DNA from 3 places in the Nonomuraea recticatena genome. Region 1 is predicted to be linked to each of the others. Evidence: predicted binding sites of a transcription regulator. Region 1 holds the regulator's gene; each other region holds the start of a gene.
What was found. Region 1 encodes HrcA, which represses chaperone genes, less so after heat shock. Its sites were predicted from a motif close to TTGGCACTCTCNNNNNGAGAGTGCCAA; they were not measured.

Region 2: groL (chaperonin GroEL) is a predicted target of HrcA. The motif match lies at 1,621-1,647, and genes of this name have one in related genera.
Region 3: groES (co-chaperone GroES) is a predicted target of HrcA. The motif match lies at 1,021-1,047, and genes of this name have one in related genera.

Annotation. Positions count from the first base shown of each region.
Region 1 covers NZ_BAAATE010000003.1:141,468-144,742, reverse strand. Annotated here, with positions in the region: gene ABFX50_RS06975 (16S rRNA (uracil(1498)-N(3))-methyltransferase) at 1-305, opposite strand, end outside; gene dnaJ (molecular chaperone DnaJ) at 437-1,573, opposite strand; gene hrcA (heat-inducible transcriptional repressor HrcA) at 1,585-2,589, opposite strand; gene ABFX50_RS06960 (DUF3097 domain-containing protein) at 2,797-3,275, shown strand, end outside.
Region 2 covers NZ_BAAATE010000036.1:33,249-36,523, forward strand. Annotated here, with positions in the region: gene thrC (threonine synthase) at 1-675, shown strand, start outside; gene ABFX50_RS42075 (MoaD/ThiS family protein) at 693-968, shown strand; gene ABFX50_RS42080 (cold-shock protein) at 1,228-1,428, shown strand; gene groL (chaperonin GroEL) at 1,756-3,275, shown strand, end outside.
Region 3 covers NZ_BAAATE010000001.1:547,948-551,222, reverse strand. Annotated here, with positions in the region: gene ABFX50_RS02510 (class I SAM-dependent methyltransferase) at 1-865, opposite strand, end outside; gene groES (co-chaperone GroES) at 1,137-1,448, shown strand; gene groL (chaperonin GroEL) at 1,511-3,133, shown strand.

The DNA.
Region 1 (3,275 bases):
CCCGCCTCGGTCATCATCTCCACGGCCAGCTCGCCCCTGTCACCCTTGGGCAGCCCCTGCACGACGACCAGCCTGGGCGCGGGCGCGGGCACCTCGTAGCGGCGCAGGACCTCCACGCGCAAGGAGTCCTTGAACACCTCGCGGGCCACGCACTCGGCGACCAGCCCGGCCCCGTCGGTCAGGTCGAGCCGCTCCCCCTCACGCAGGCGACGCACCGCCGCCGCGTGCCGTCCTTCGGGGCCGCCGAGCACGAACTGCCCGAGGCCGAGGTCGGCGGCGTCCGCGAGGAACACGGGAACAGTCACACGCATCTCCCCCTGCACGGGCGATGTAACGGCGGCCAGCCGGCTCGCGCTGGAGAAGCGTGATGGAAGGACGCCAGCCCCGTGACCGCACTGGCGCCAGACCGGCTGGCCGTACAGAAAACGACTATCGGTTATCGGCCGTTGAAAGCATCACGGAGCCGAGAGAAAAAACCCTGTTGTCCGGGGGCGAACTTGCCAGGGGGACGCTCTTCCCCGCGAAGCTTGGACAGCTCCCTGAGCAGGTCCTCCTGCGCCTGGTCGAGGCGCATCGGGGTCTCGACGTTGACGTGGATCAGCAGGTCGCCCCTGCCGGTCTCGTTGAGCCGCTGCACGCCGCGGCCGTACATCGTGATGACCTGCCCCGACTGGGTGCCGGGCCGCACGTCGATCTCCTCGGCCCCGTCGAGGGTCTCGACGGTCAGCGACGTGCCGAGCGCGGCCGCCGTCATCGGGATCTGCACCGTGCAGTGCAGGTCGTCTCCTCGCCGTTCGAATATGTCGTGCGGCTTCTCGACGATCTCGAGGAACAGGTCTCCGGGCGGGCCGCCGCCAGGGCCGACCTCGCCCTCGCCGGCCAGCTGGATGTGGGTGCCGTCCTCGACGCCCGCGGGGATGCGGACCTTGATCGTACGGCGGGTGCGGACCCTGCCGTCGCCCGAGCACTCCTGGCAGGGGTGCCTGATGATCGAGCCGAACCCGCCACACTGGGGGCACGGCCTCGAGGTCATGACCTGACCCAGGAAGGACCTGGTGACCTGGGAGATCTCACCGCGGCCCTGACACATGTCGCAGGTGTCGGGGTGGGTGCCCGGCGCCGCGCCCGAGCCCGCGCAGACCTCGCACAGCACCGCGGTGTCGACGTTCAGCTCGCGCGTGGTGCCGAACGCCGACTCGCGCAGGTCGAGCTCGACCCTGATCGTGGCGTTGCGGCCCCGCCTGGCCCTGCTGCGCGGCCCGCGGGCGCCGCCCGCCGAGCCGAAGAAGGCGTCCATGATGTCGCTGAAGGGGAAGCCCGCGCCGAAGCCGCCAGCACCCGCTCCCGCACCGGCGCCGGCGAAGGGGTCGGCTCCGAGGTCGTACATCTGGCGCTTGTTGGGATCGGACAGGACCTCGTAGGCCTGCGTGATCTCCTTGAAGCGCTCCTGGGTCTCAGGATCGGGATTCACGTCGGGGTGCAGCTCGCGGGCCAGCCGACGATAGGCCTTCTTGATCTCGTCCTGACTGGCGTCACGGCGCACCCCGAGGGTGCCGTAGTAGTCGTTTGCCACTTATCGACCTCTTATGAAGCAGCCAGGATCTGGCTGACGTAGCGTGCCACGGCGCGCACAGCGCCCATCGTCACGGGGTAGTCCATCCGGGTGGGGCCGAGCACGCCGAGGCGGGCTCCCGAACCGTAACCGGTCGCGACGAGGGACGTGCCCCGCAGTCCTGTGTAGGGGTTTTCCGAGCCGATCCTGACGGTGAGGGTGGTCGGCATGTCGGAGGTCTCGCCGAGCAGGCGCATCAACACCACCTGTTCTTCGAGCGCCTCGAGAACGTCTCGCAGGCCCGTGGTGAAATCGGCGCCCGCCAGGTTGGCGGCCCCCGCGAAGACGATCTTCTCATCATGGCGCTCGACGAGGGTCTCCAGCAGCACCGACAGAATCGTCGCCGCGGCGGGCCGGTCTTCGACGGGCAACCGTTGGGGCAGGTCGGAGACCTGATCGGGGACCTGGCTGAGCCCGCAGCCGTCGAGGCAGGCGTTGAGCATCGCGCGCAGATGCGCGATCCTCGACTCCTCGATGCGCTCGGGCAGCTCGATGACGCGCTGCTCGACCCGGCCGGTGTTCGTGATCAGCACGAACATCACCCGCCTGTCGGTCAGCGGCACGAGCTCGAGATGGCGCACGGTCGACTGCGACAGCGCCGGGTACTGCACCACCGCTACCTGCCTGGTCAGCTGGGCGAGCAGCCTGACCGTGCGGGTGACCACGTCGTCGAGGTCGACCGCGCCTGCGAGGAAGGTCTCGATGGCCCTGCGCTCGGCTCCTGACAGGGGCTTGATCTGTGAGAGCTTGTCGACGAAGAGCCGGTAGCCCTTGTCGGTCGGCACCCTGCCCGCACTCGTGTGAGGCTGGGTGATGTAGCCCTGTTCCTCCAGCGCGGCCATGTCGTTCCTGACCGTGGCCGGGGAGACGTTGAGGTTGTGGCGATCGGCCAGCGCCTTGGAGCCCACCGGTTCGTTGGTGGAGACGTAGTCCTCGACAATGGCGCGGAGCACCGCCAGCTTCCGATCATCGAGCATGTGCTCACCTCCCTGCCTCTTGAGGAAACGACAGGTCTAGCACTCTGTGTTCCCGAGTGCCAAGTGTACGGCCCTCGCCCACAGGGTGCGATAACGCGCGGAATCAAGCCGGTTGCAAGCCGCACGCCGACAATACTGCCCATGACCGACGATCCCTCCCGTGCGCGCGGCACCCGCGAGCGAGGAGTGATTTGCTACGGTCCCCCCATGTACGAGCGTGACGTGCTTGCGGGGAACTGGCGGCGCCCGGGCAAGGGGACGATCCCTTCCGTGCCCGCCGAGCGCGATCTGGTCGTGGAGGACGCCGACAGCGGCTTCTGCGGCGCGGTGGTGGCCTGTGACAAGGAGGCGGTCACCTTGGAGGACCGCTTCGGCAGGCGCAGGCTGTTCCCCCTGGCCCCCGCCGCCTTCCTGCTGGAGGGCAAGCCCGTGACGCTGGTACGGCCGGCCCCCGCCACGGCGAGGGCTCCCCGCCGCAGCGCCTCCGGTTCGGTCGCGGTCGAGGGACTGCGCGCCCGCGTCGCCAGGGAGAGCCGCATCTACGTCGAAGGCGTGCACGACGCCGCCCTGGTGGAGAAGATCTGGGGCCACGACCTTCGCGTGGAAGGCGTCGTCGTGGAGTACCTGGAGGGCGTCGACGACCTGCCCGCGATCGTCGAGGAGTTCGGGCCCGCCCCTGGCCGCAG
Region 2 (3,275 bases), on a different contig from region 1:
AACCGCTTCTGCTCCGAGCTCATCGGCGACCCGCTCGGCGACAAGTGGGGGTTCGTCAACGTCAACCTGCGGCCTTACTACGCCGAGGGGTCGAAGACGCTGGCCTACGAGATCGCCGAGCAGCTCGGCTGGGAGCTGCCCGACCAGATCATCATCCCGGTGGCCTCCGGCTCGCAGCTCACGAAGATCGACAAGGGCTTCAAGGAGCTGATCTCGCTCGGGCTCGTCGAGGACAAGCCCTACAAGATCTTCGCGGCGCAGGCGGCGGGGTGCTCGCCGGTCTCCACGGCCTTCAAGGCGGGGCACGACGTGGTCCAGCCGGTCAAGCCGAACACCATCGCCAAGTCGCTGGCCATCGGCAACCCCGCCGACGGGCCCTACGTGCTCGACATCGCCCGCCGTACGGGCGGGGCGGTGGAGGACGTCACCGACACCGAGGTGGTGTCGGCGATCAAGCTGCTCGCCTCGACCGAGGGCATCTTCGCGGAGACCGCGGGCGGGGTGACGGTCGGTGTGCTGAAGAAGCTCGTCGAGAGCGGGCGGCTCGACCCGTCGCTCACGACCGTGGTCCTCAACACCGGCGACGGGCTCAAGACGCTCGACGCCATCGCGGACGACGCCGCTCCCACGGCTGTGATCCGGCCGTCCCTCGACGCGTTCCGCGCGGCTGTCTGAAAGGAAAGGTACAAGTCATGAGCGTTTCGGTGCGGATTCCCACCATTCTGCGCACGTACACCGGCGGTAACGCGGAGGTGAGTGGCGAGGGCGACACTCTTCGTGAGGTGCTGCAGAAGCTCGATGCCGACTATCCCGGTATCGGTGCGCGAATTTTGGATGAATCGGGCAAGATTCGCCGTTTTGTTAACGTTTATGTGGGAGAAGAGGACGTCCGTTTTGTAGGCGGACTCGACAGCGCCACTCCGGCGGGAGCGCAGATCTCCATCATCCCGGCCGTGGCCGGCGGCTGACGCTTTCCTTGCCGACGACGCCCGTGGGGGGTTATGCCCCTCGCGGGCGTTTTTGGTGTTCAGGCCGTCACGAAAGTGGAATGTTTAACTACCTTTTTCGTGACGGGAAGAATGCCCGCTCGATTGACTCTGTTGTCCTACGGGTTTGCACAGGTATGGTCGAGGGCGATCGTCCGGCTGATTTCCCCATAAGTCATGCCGGTCGCGGATCTCGCGAGTGGAATGGGCGAGGTCCGGAGCCCAGTAAGAGGAGTCGGAAGTGGCGCAGGGCACCGTCAAGTGGTTCAACGCGGACAAGGGCTACGGCTTCATCGCGGTAGACGGTGGTAAAGATGTGTTCGTCCATTACTCAGCGATCATGATGGATGGCTACCGGTCGCTCGAACAGGGCCAGCGCGTCGAGTTCGAGATCACCCAGGGCCAGAAGGGTCCCCAGGCGGAGGCGGTCAGGGCGGTCTGACGCCCCACGTCGCCGGTATGCGCGGGCAGCTCACACGGCAACGCAGTCCGTGCGGATCTGCCACGTCCTGTACGTCGACTCAGCAGGCCCGATCCGCGTCAGCCGGTCGGGCCTGTGGCCATAGTCTGGGGCATGACCTGGGCATGTGTGTCGCTGGCTTGCACTCGACAGGGTAGAGTGCTAAACAGTTCGTTGGCACTCTCGTTGTGAGAGTGCCAGACACCGGGATCGAGACGATGGGGTCCGCCGAATGGAGTCGGACCCATGCCGTCGCGGGCGTCGGCTCGGTCCGCTGAAAGCCACCCTGCATCTGGGAGGTCTAGCCTTATGGCAGCCAAGATGATCGCGTTTGACGAGGACGCCCGGCGCGGTCTCGAGCGCGGTATGAACCAGCTCGCCGACGCCGTCAAGGTGACCCTCGGCCCCAAGGGCCGTAACGTCGTGCTGGAAAAGAAGTGGGGCGCTCCCACGATCACCAACGATGGTGTATCCATCGCCAAGGAGATCGAGCTCGAGGACCCGTGGGAGAAGATCGGCGCTGAGCTGGTCAAGGAAGTCGCCAAGAAGACGGACGACGTCGCGGGTGACGGCACCACCACCGCCACCGTGCTCGCCCAGGCGCTGGTCCGTGAGGGCCTCCGCAACGTCGCCGCCGGCGCCAACCCGATGTCCCTGAAGAAGGGCATCGAGGCGGCTGTCGAGCGCGTCAGCGAGGAGCTCTCCAAGCTGGCCAAGGACGTGGAGACCAAGGAGCAGATCGCTTCGACGGCCTCCATCTCCGCCGGTGACGTCGAGATCGGCAACCTCATCGCCGAGGCGATGGACAAGGTTGGCAAGGAAGGCGTCATCACCGTCGAGGAGAGCAACGCTTTCGGCCTCGAGCTCGAGCTCACCGAGGGCATGCGCTTCGACAAGGGTTACAACTCCGGTTACTTCGTGACCGACCCCGAGCGTATGGAAGCTGTCCTTGAGGACCCCTACATCCTCATCGTCAACTCCAAGGTCTCGGCCAACAAGGACCTGCTGCCCCTGCTCGACAAGGTCGTGCAGGCCGGCAAGCCGCTGCTGATCATCGCTGAGGACGTCGAGGGCGAGGCTCTGGCCACCCTGGTCGTCAACAAGATCCGCGGCCTGTTCCGCTCCGTGGCCGTCAAGGCTCCGGGCTTCGGTGACCGTCGCAAGGCCATGCTGGGTGACATCGCGACCCTGACCGGTGGTCAGGTCATCGCCGAGGAGGTCGGTCTCAAGCTCGAGTCCGCCACCCTCGACCTGCTGGGCCGCGCGCGCAAGGTCGTCGTCACCAAGGACGAGACCACCATCGTCGACGGCGCCGGTGACGCCGAGCAGATCGCGGGCCGGGTCAACGAGATCCGTGCCGAGATCGAGCGCACCGACTCCGACTACGACCGCGAGAAGCTCCAGGAGCGCCTGGCCAAGCTCGCCGGTGGCGTCGCCGTCATCAAGGCGGGTGCCGCGACCGAGGTCGAGCTCAAGGAGCGCAAGCACCGCATCGAGGACGCCGTTCGCAACGCGAAGGCGGCCGTCGAGGAGGGCATCGTCCCCGGCGGTGGCGTGGCGCTGCTGCAGGCCGGCACCAAGGCGTTCGACAAGCTCGAGCTGTCGGGCGACGAGGCCACCGGTGCGGCGATCGTGCGCAAGGCTCTTGAGGAGCCGCTGAAGCAGATCGCGATCAACGCCGGCCTCGAGGGCGGCGTCGTGGTGGAGAAGGTCCGCAACCTGACTCCGGGTGAGGGCCTCAACGCCGCGACCGGCGAGTACGTCAACATGTTCGAGTCGGGCATTCTCGACCCGGCCAAGGTGACGCGCTCCGCGCTGCAGAACGCCGC
Region 3 (3,275 bases), on a different contig from region 1:
CTGCCACCTCGGCCACCAGGTGCGCGCGAATGGCCGCGCCGTCCGGCTCGTAGACGAAGCGCCCCATCGGACCGACCTCGGCCTCGGCGCCGGTGGCGGTGAGCGTGCTCCCTCCGGGCAGCAGCGTCGCCCTCCTGACGCCCGCGCCGCCCGAGAGGCGCCCGGTCCAGAGGACGGCCTCCTTGACCTCGCCCCTGTGCGAGACCCACTCCGCCTCCGCCCCCTCGGGGACGAACTCGTAAGGGATGCCGGGCGCCACCTTCAGGCAGGCGGCAGGCGCCCTGCCGAGCAGGTCGAGGACCACGGGCCACGGCGGCGAGTAGGCGTGGGGGTCGAAGGTCCTGCCCCTGGCCGTACGGCGGGCGGGGTCGGCGAACAGCACGTCGTAGCCGGAGGGGTCCACGGTGGCGGCGTCGGCCGTACGGACCGTGGCCAGCTCCGACAGCCCGAGCGCGTCGATGTTGGCGCGCGCGACGGCCACGGTCAGCGGGTCGGTGTCGACGGCGTCGACCTCGCAGCCGGCTCTGGCCAGCGCGATCAGGTCGCCGCCGATGCCGCAGCACACGTCGACGACGCGCTGCCCTGGACGGAAGCGGGCGGCGCGGTGCTCGGCGACCTCGCGGCGGGTGGCCTGCTCGACGCCGTGAGGGGTGAAGTACATCGACGCCGCGTCGTCGCCGAACTTCGCCACGGCCCGTTGGCGGAGCGTGGCCTGGGTGAGGGCGGCCGAGGTGAGGTCGGCGTCGTGGGTCCTGCGCATCCTGGTGGCGGCCACGACGGGATCGGCGCCCATCAGCTCGACGGCTTCGGCGAGTGCTCGCTGCCCGCGAGGCGTCAGAAGGGAGAGGAAGGCGTCGTGGTCCACGCCGTACGACGTTAGTGCAGGCACCCGGGGACGAGGCCGAGGGGCAAGGTGCGAGATGTCGCCCGATGGGTGATTGGGGAGGCGGCGGAATCACGCTCTAAGCGGAGCGGGGCGGTTCGTGTTGACGGGCAGGGCCTGCTTGCATATGTTTCGTGTTGGCACTCTCATACCGAGAGTGCCAACGTGCGACGAGGCAGGTCTGACACCCGCGACGGCAGGCCCAGCTGGTCGCCTCTTCTAGATCATTCAAATCTGAAGGGGAGGTCCGATCGTGACGACCGCCACTAAGGTTCCCGTTAAGCCGCTCGGCGACCGCATTGTGGTCCAGCCGCTTGAGGCCGAGCAGACCACCGCTTCCGGCCTGGTCATCCCGGACACCGCCAAGGAGAAGCCGCAGGAGGGCAAGGTTCTTGCGGTGGGCCCCGGCAACTGGGACGAGGACGGCGACAAGCGGATTCCGCTCGACGTCAGCGAGGGCGACATCGTCCTCTACAGCAAGTACGGCGGCACCGAGGTCAAGTACGGCGGCGAGGAGTACCTCGTGCTCTCCGCCCGTGACGTTCTCGCCATCATCGAGAAGTAAGCCGTGAGAAAGCCCCGGGCCCGCAAGTGCCCGGGGCTTTCTACGCTGAGAGGACTTTTCCCATGCCGAAGATCCTGGAGTTCGAAGAGGACGCACGGCGCGCTCTCGAGCGTGGCGTCAACGCCCTCGCGGACGCAGTCAAGGTGACCCTGGGCCCGCGCGGCCGCAACGTGGTCATCGACAAGAAGTTCGGTGCGCCGACGATCACCAACGACGGTGTCACCATCGCCCGTGAGGTCGAGCTCGAGGCGCCTTACGAGAACCTCGGCGCCCAGCTCGCCAAGGAAGTGGCGACCAAGACCAACGACATCGCGGGTGACGGCACCACCACCGCGACCGTCCTGGCCCAGGCCATGGTCCGCGAGGGCCTGCGCAACGTGGCGGCGGGCGCCTCCCCGCTGTCGCTCAAGCGCGGCATCGACCTGGCCGCCAGGGCCGTCAGCGAGAAGCTGCTGGCCACCGCGAGGCCGGTCGAGGACAAGAAGGAGATCGCCAATGTCGCGACGATCTCCGCTCAGGACGCCAAGATCGGCGAGCTGATCGCCGAGGCGTTCGACAAGGTGGGCAAGGACGGTGTCATCACCGTCGAAGAGTCCAACGCCATGGGCATGGAGCTCGAGTTCACCGAGGGCCTGCAGTTCGACAAGGGTTACCTGTCGGCCTACATGGTCACCGACCCCGAGAGGATGGAGTCGGTCCTCGAGGACCCCTACATCCTGATCCACCAGGGCAAGATCGCCTCCATCGCCGACTTCCTGCCGCTGCTCGAGAAGGTCGCCCAGACCAAGAAGCAGCTGCTGGTCATCGCCGAGGACGTCGAGGGCGAGGCCCTGGCCGTCCTGGTGACCAACAAGATCCGCGGCACCTTCACCTCCGTCGCCGTCAAGGCGCCCGGCTTCGGTGACCGCCGCAAGGCCATGCTGCAGGACATCGCGATCCTGACCAACGGCCAGGTCGTCAGCGAGGAGATCGGCCTCAAGCTCGACCAGGTCGGCCTCGAGGTGCTCGGCAGCGCCCGCCGCGTCGTCGTCACCAAGGACGCCACCACGATCGTGGACGGCGCCGGTGAGGCGCAGGCGATCGAGGACCGCGTCAAGGAGATCAAGCTCGCCATCGAGCAGTCCGACTCCGACTGGGACCGCGAGAAGCTCCAGGAGCGTCTGGCGAAGCTGTCGGGCGGCGTCTGCGTGCTGCGCGTCGGCGCGGCCACCGAGGTGGAGCTCAAGGAGAAGAAGCACCGCCTCGAGGACGCGATCTCCGCGACCCGCGCCGCGATCGAGGAGGGCATCGTCTCCGGCGGTGGCTCCGCGCTGATCCACGTCTCCAAGGACCTCGACGACCTCGGTCTGTCCGGCGACGAGGCCACTGGCGTGGGCGTCGTCCGCCGCGCGCTCGCCGAGCCCGCCCGCTGGATCGCCGAGAACGCCGGCCTCGAGGGCTACGTCGTCACCCACAAGGTCTCCGAGCTGCCCGTCGGTCACGGCCTCAACGCCGCGACCGGTGAGTACGGCGACCTGGTGGCGCAGGGCGTCATCGACCCGGTCAAGGTCACCCGCTCGGCCGTGCAGAACGCCGCGTCCATCGCCGGCATGCTGCTCACGACCGAGGTGCTCGTGGTGGACAAGCCCGAGGACGAGGCCCCGGCCGCCGGTGGTCACGGCCACGGTCACGGCCACGGTCACTAGATCGGTCTGTGGAAGGGCCCGCGCCTTGGCGCGCGGGCCCTTTCGCTTTGCCCGGGCCCGCTGTCCGGGCCCGCTGTCCGGGCCCGCTGTCCGGGCCCGCTGTCCGGGCCCGCTGTCCGGGCCCGCTGTCCGGGCCCGCTGT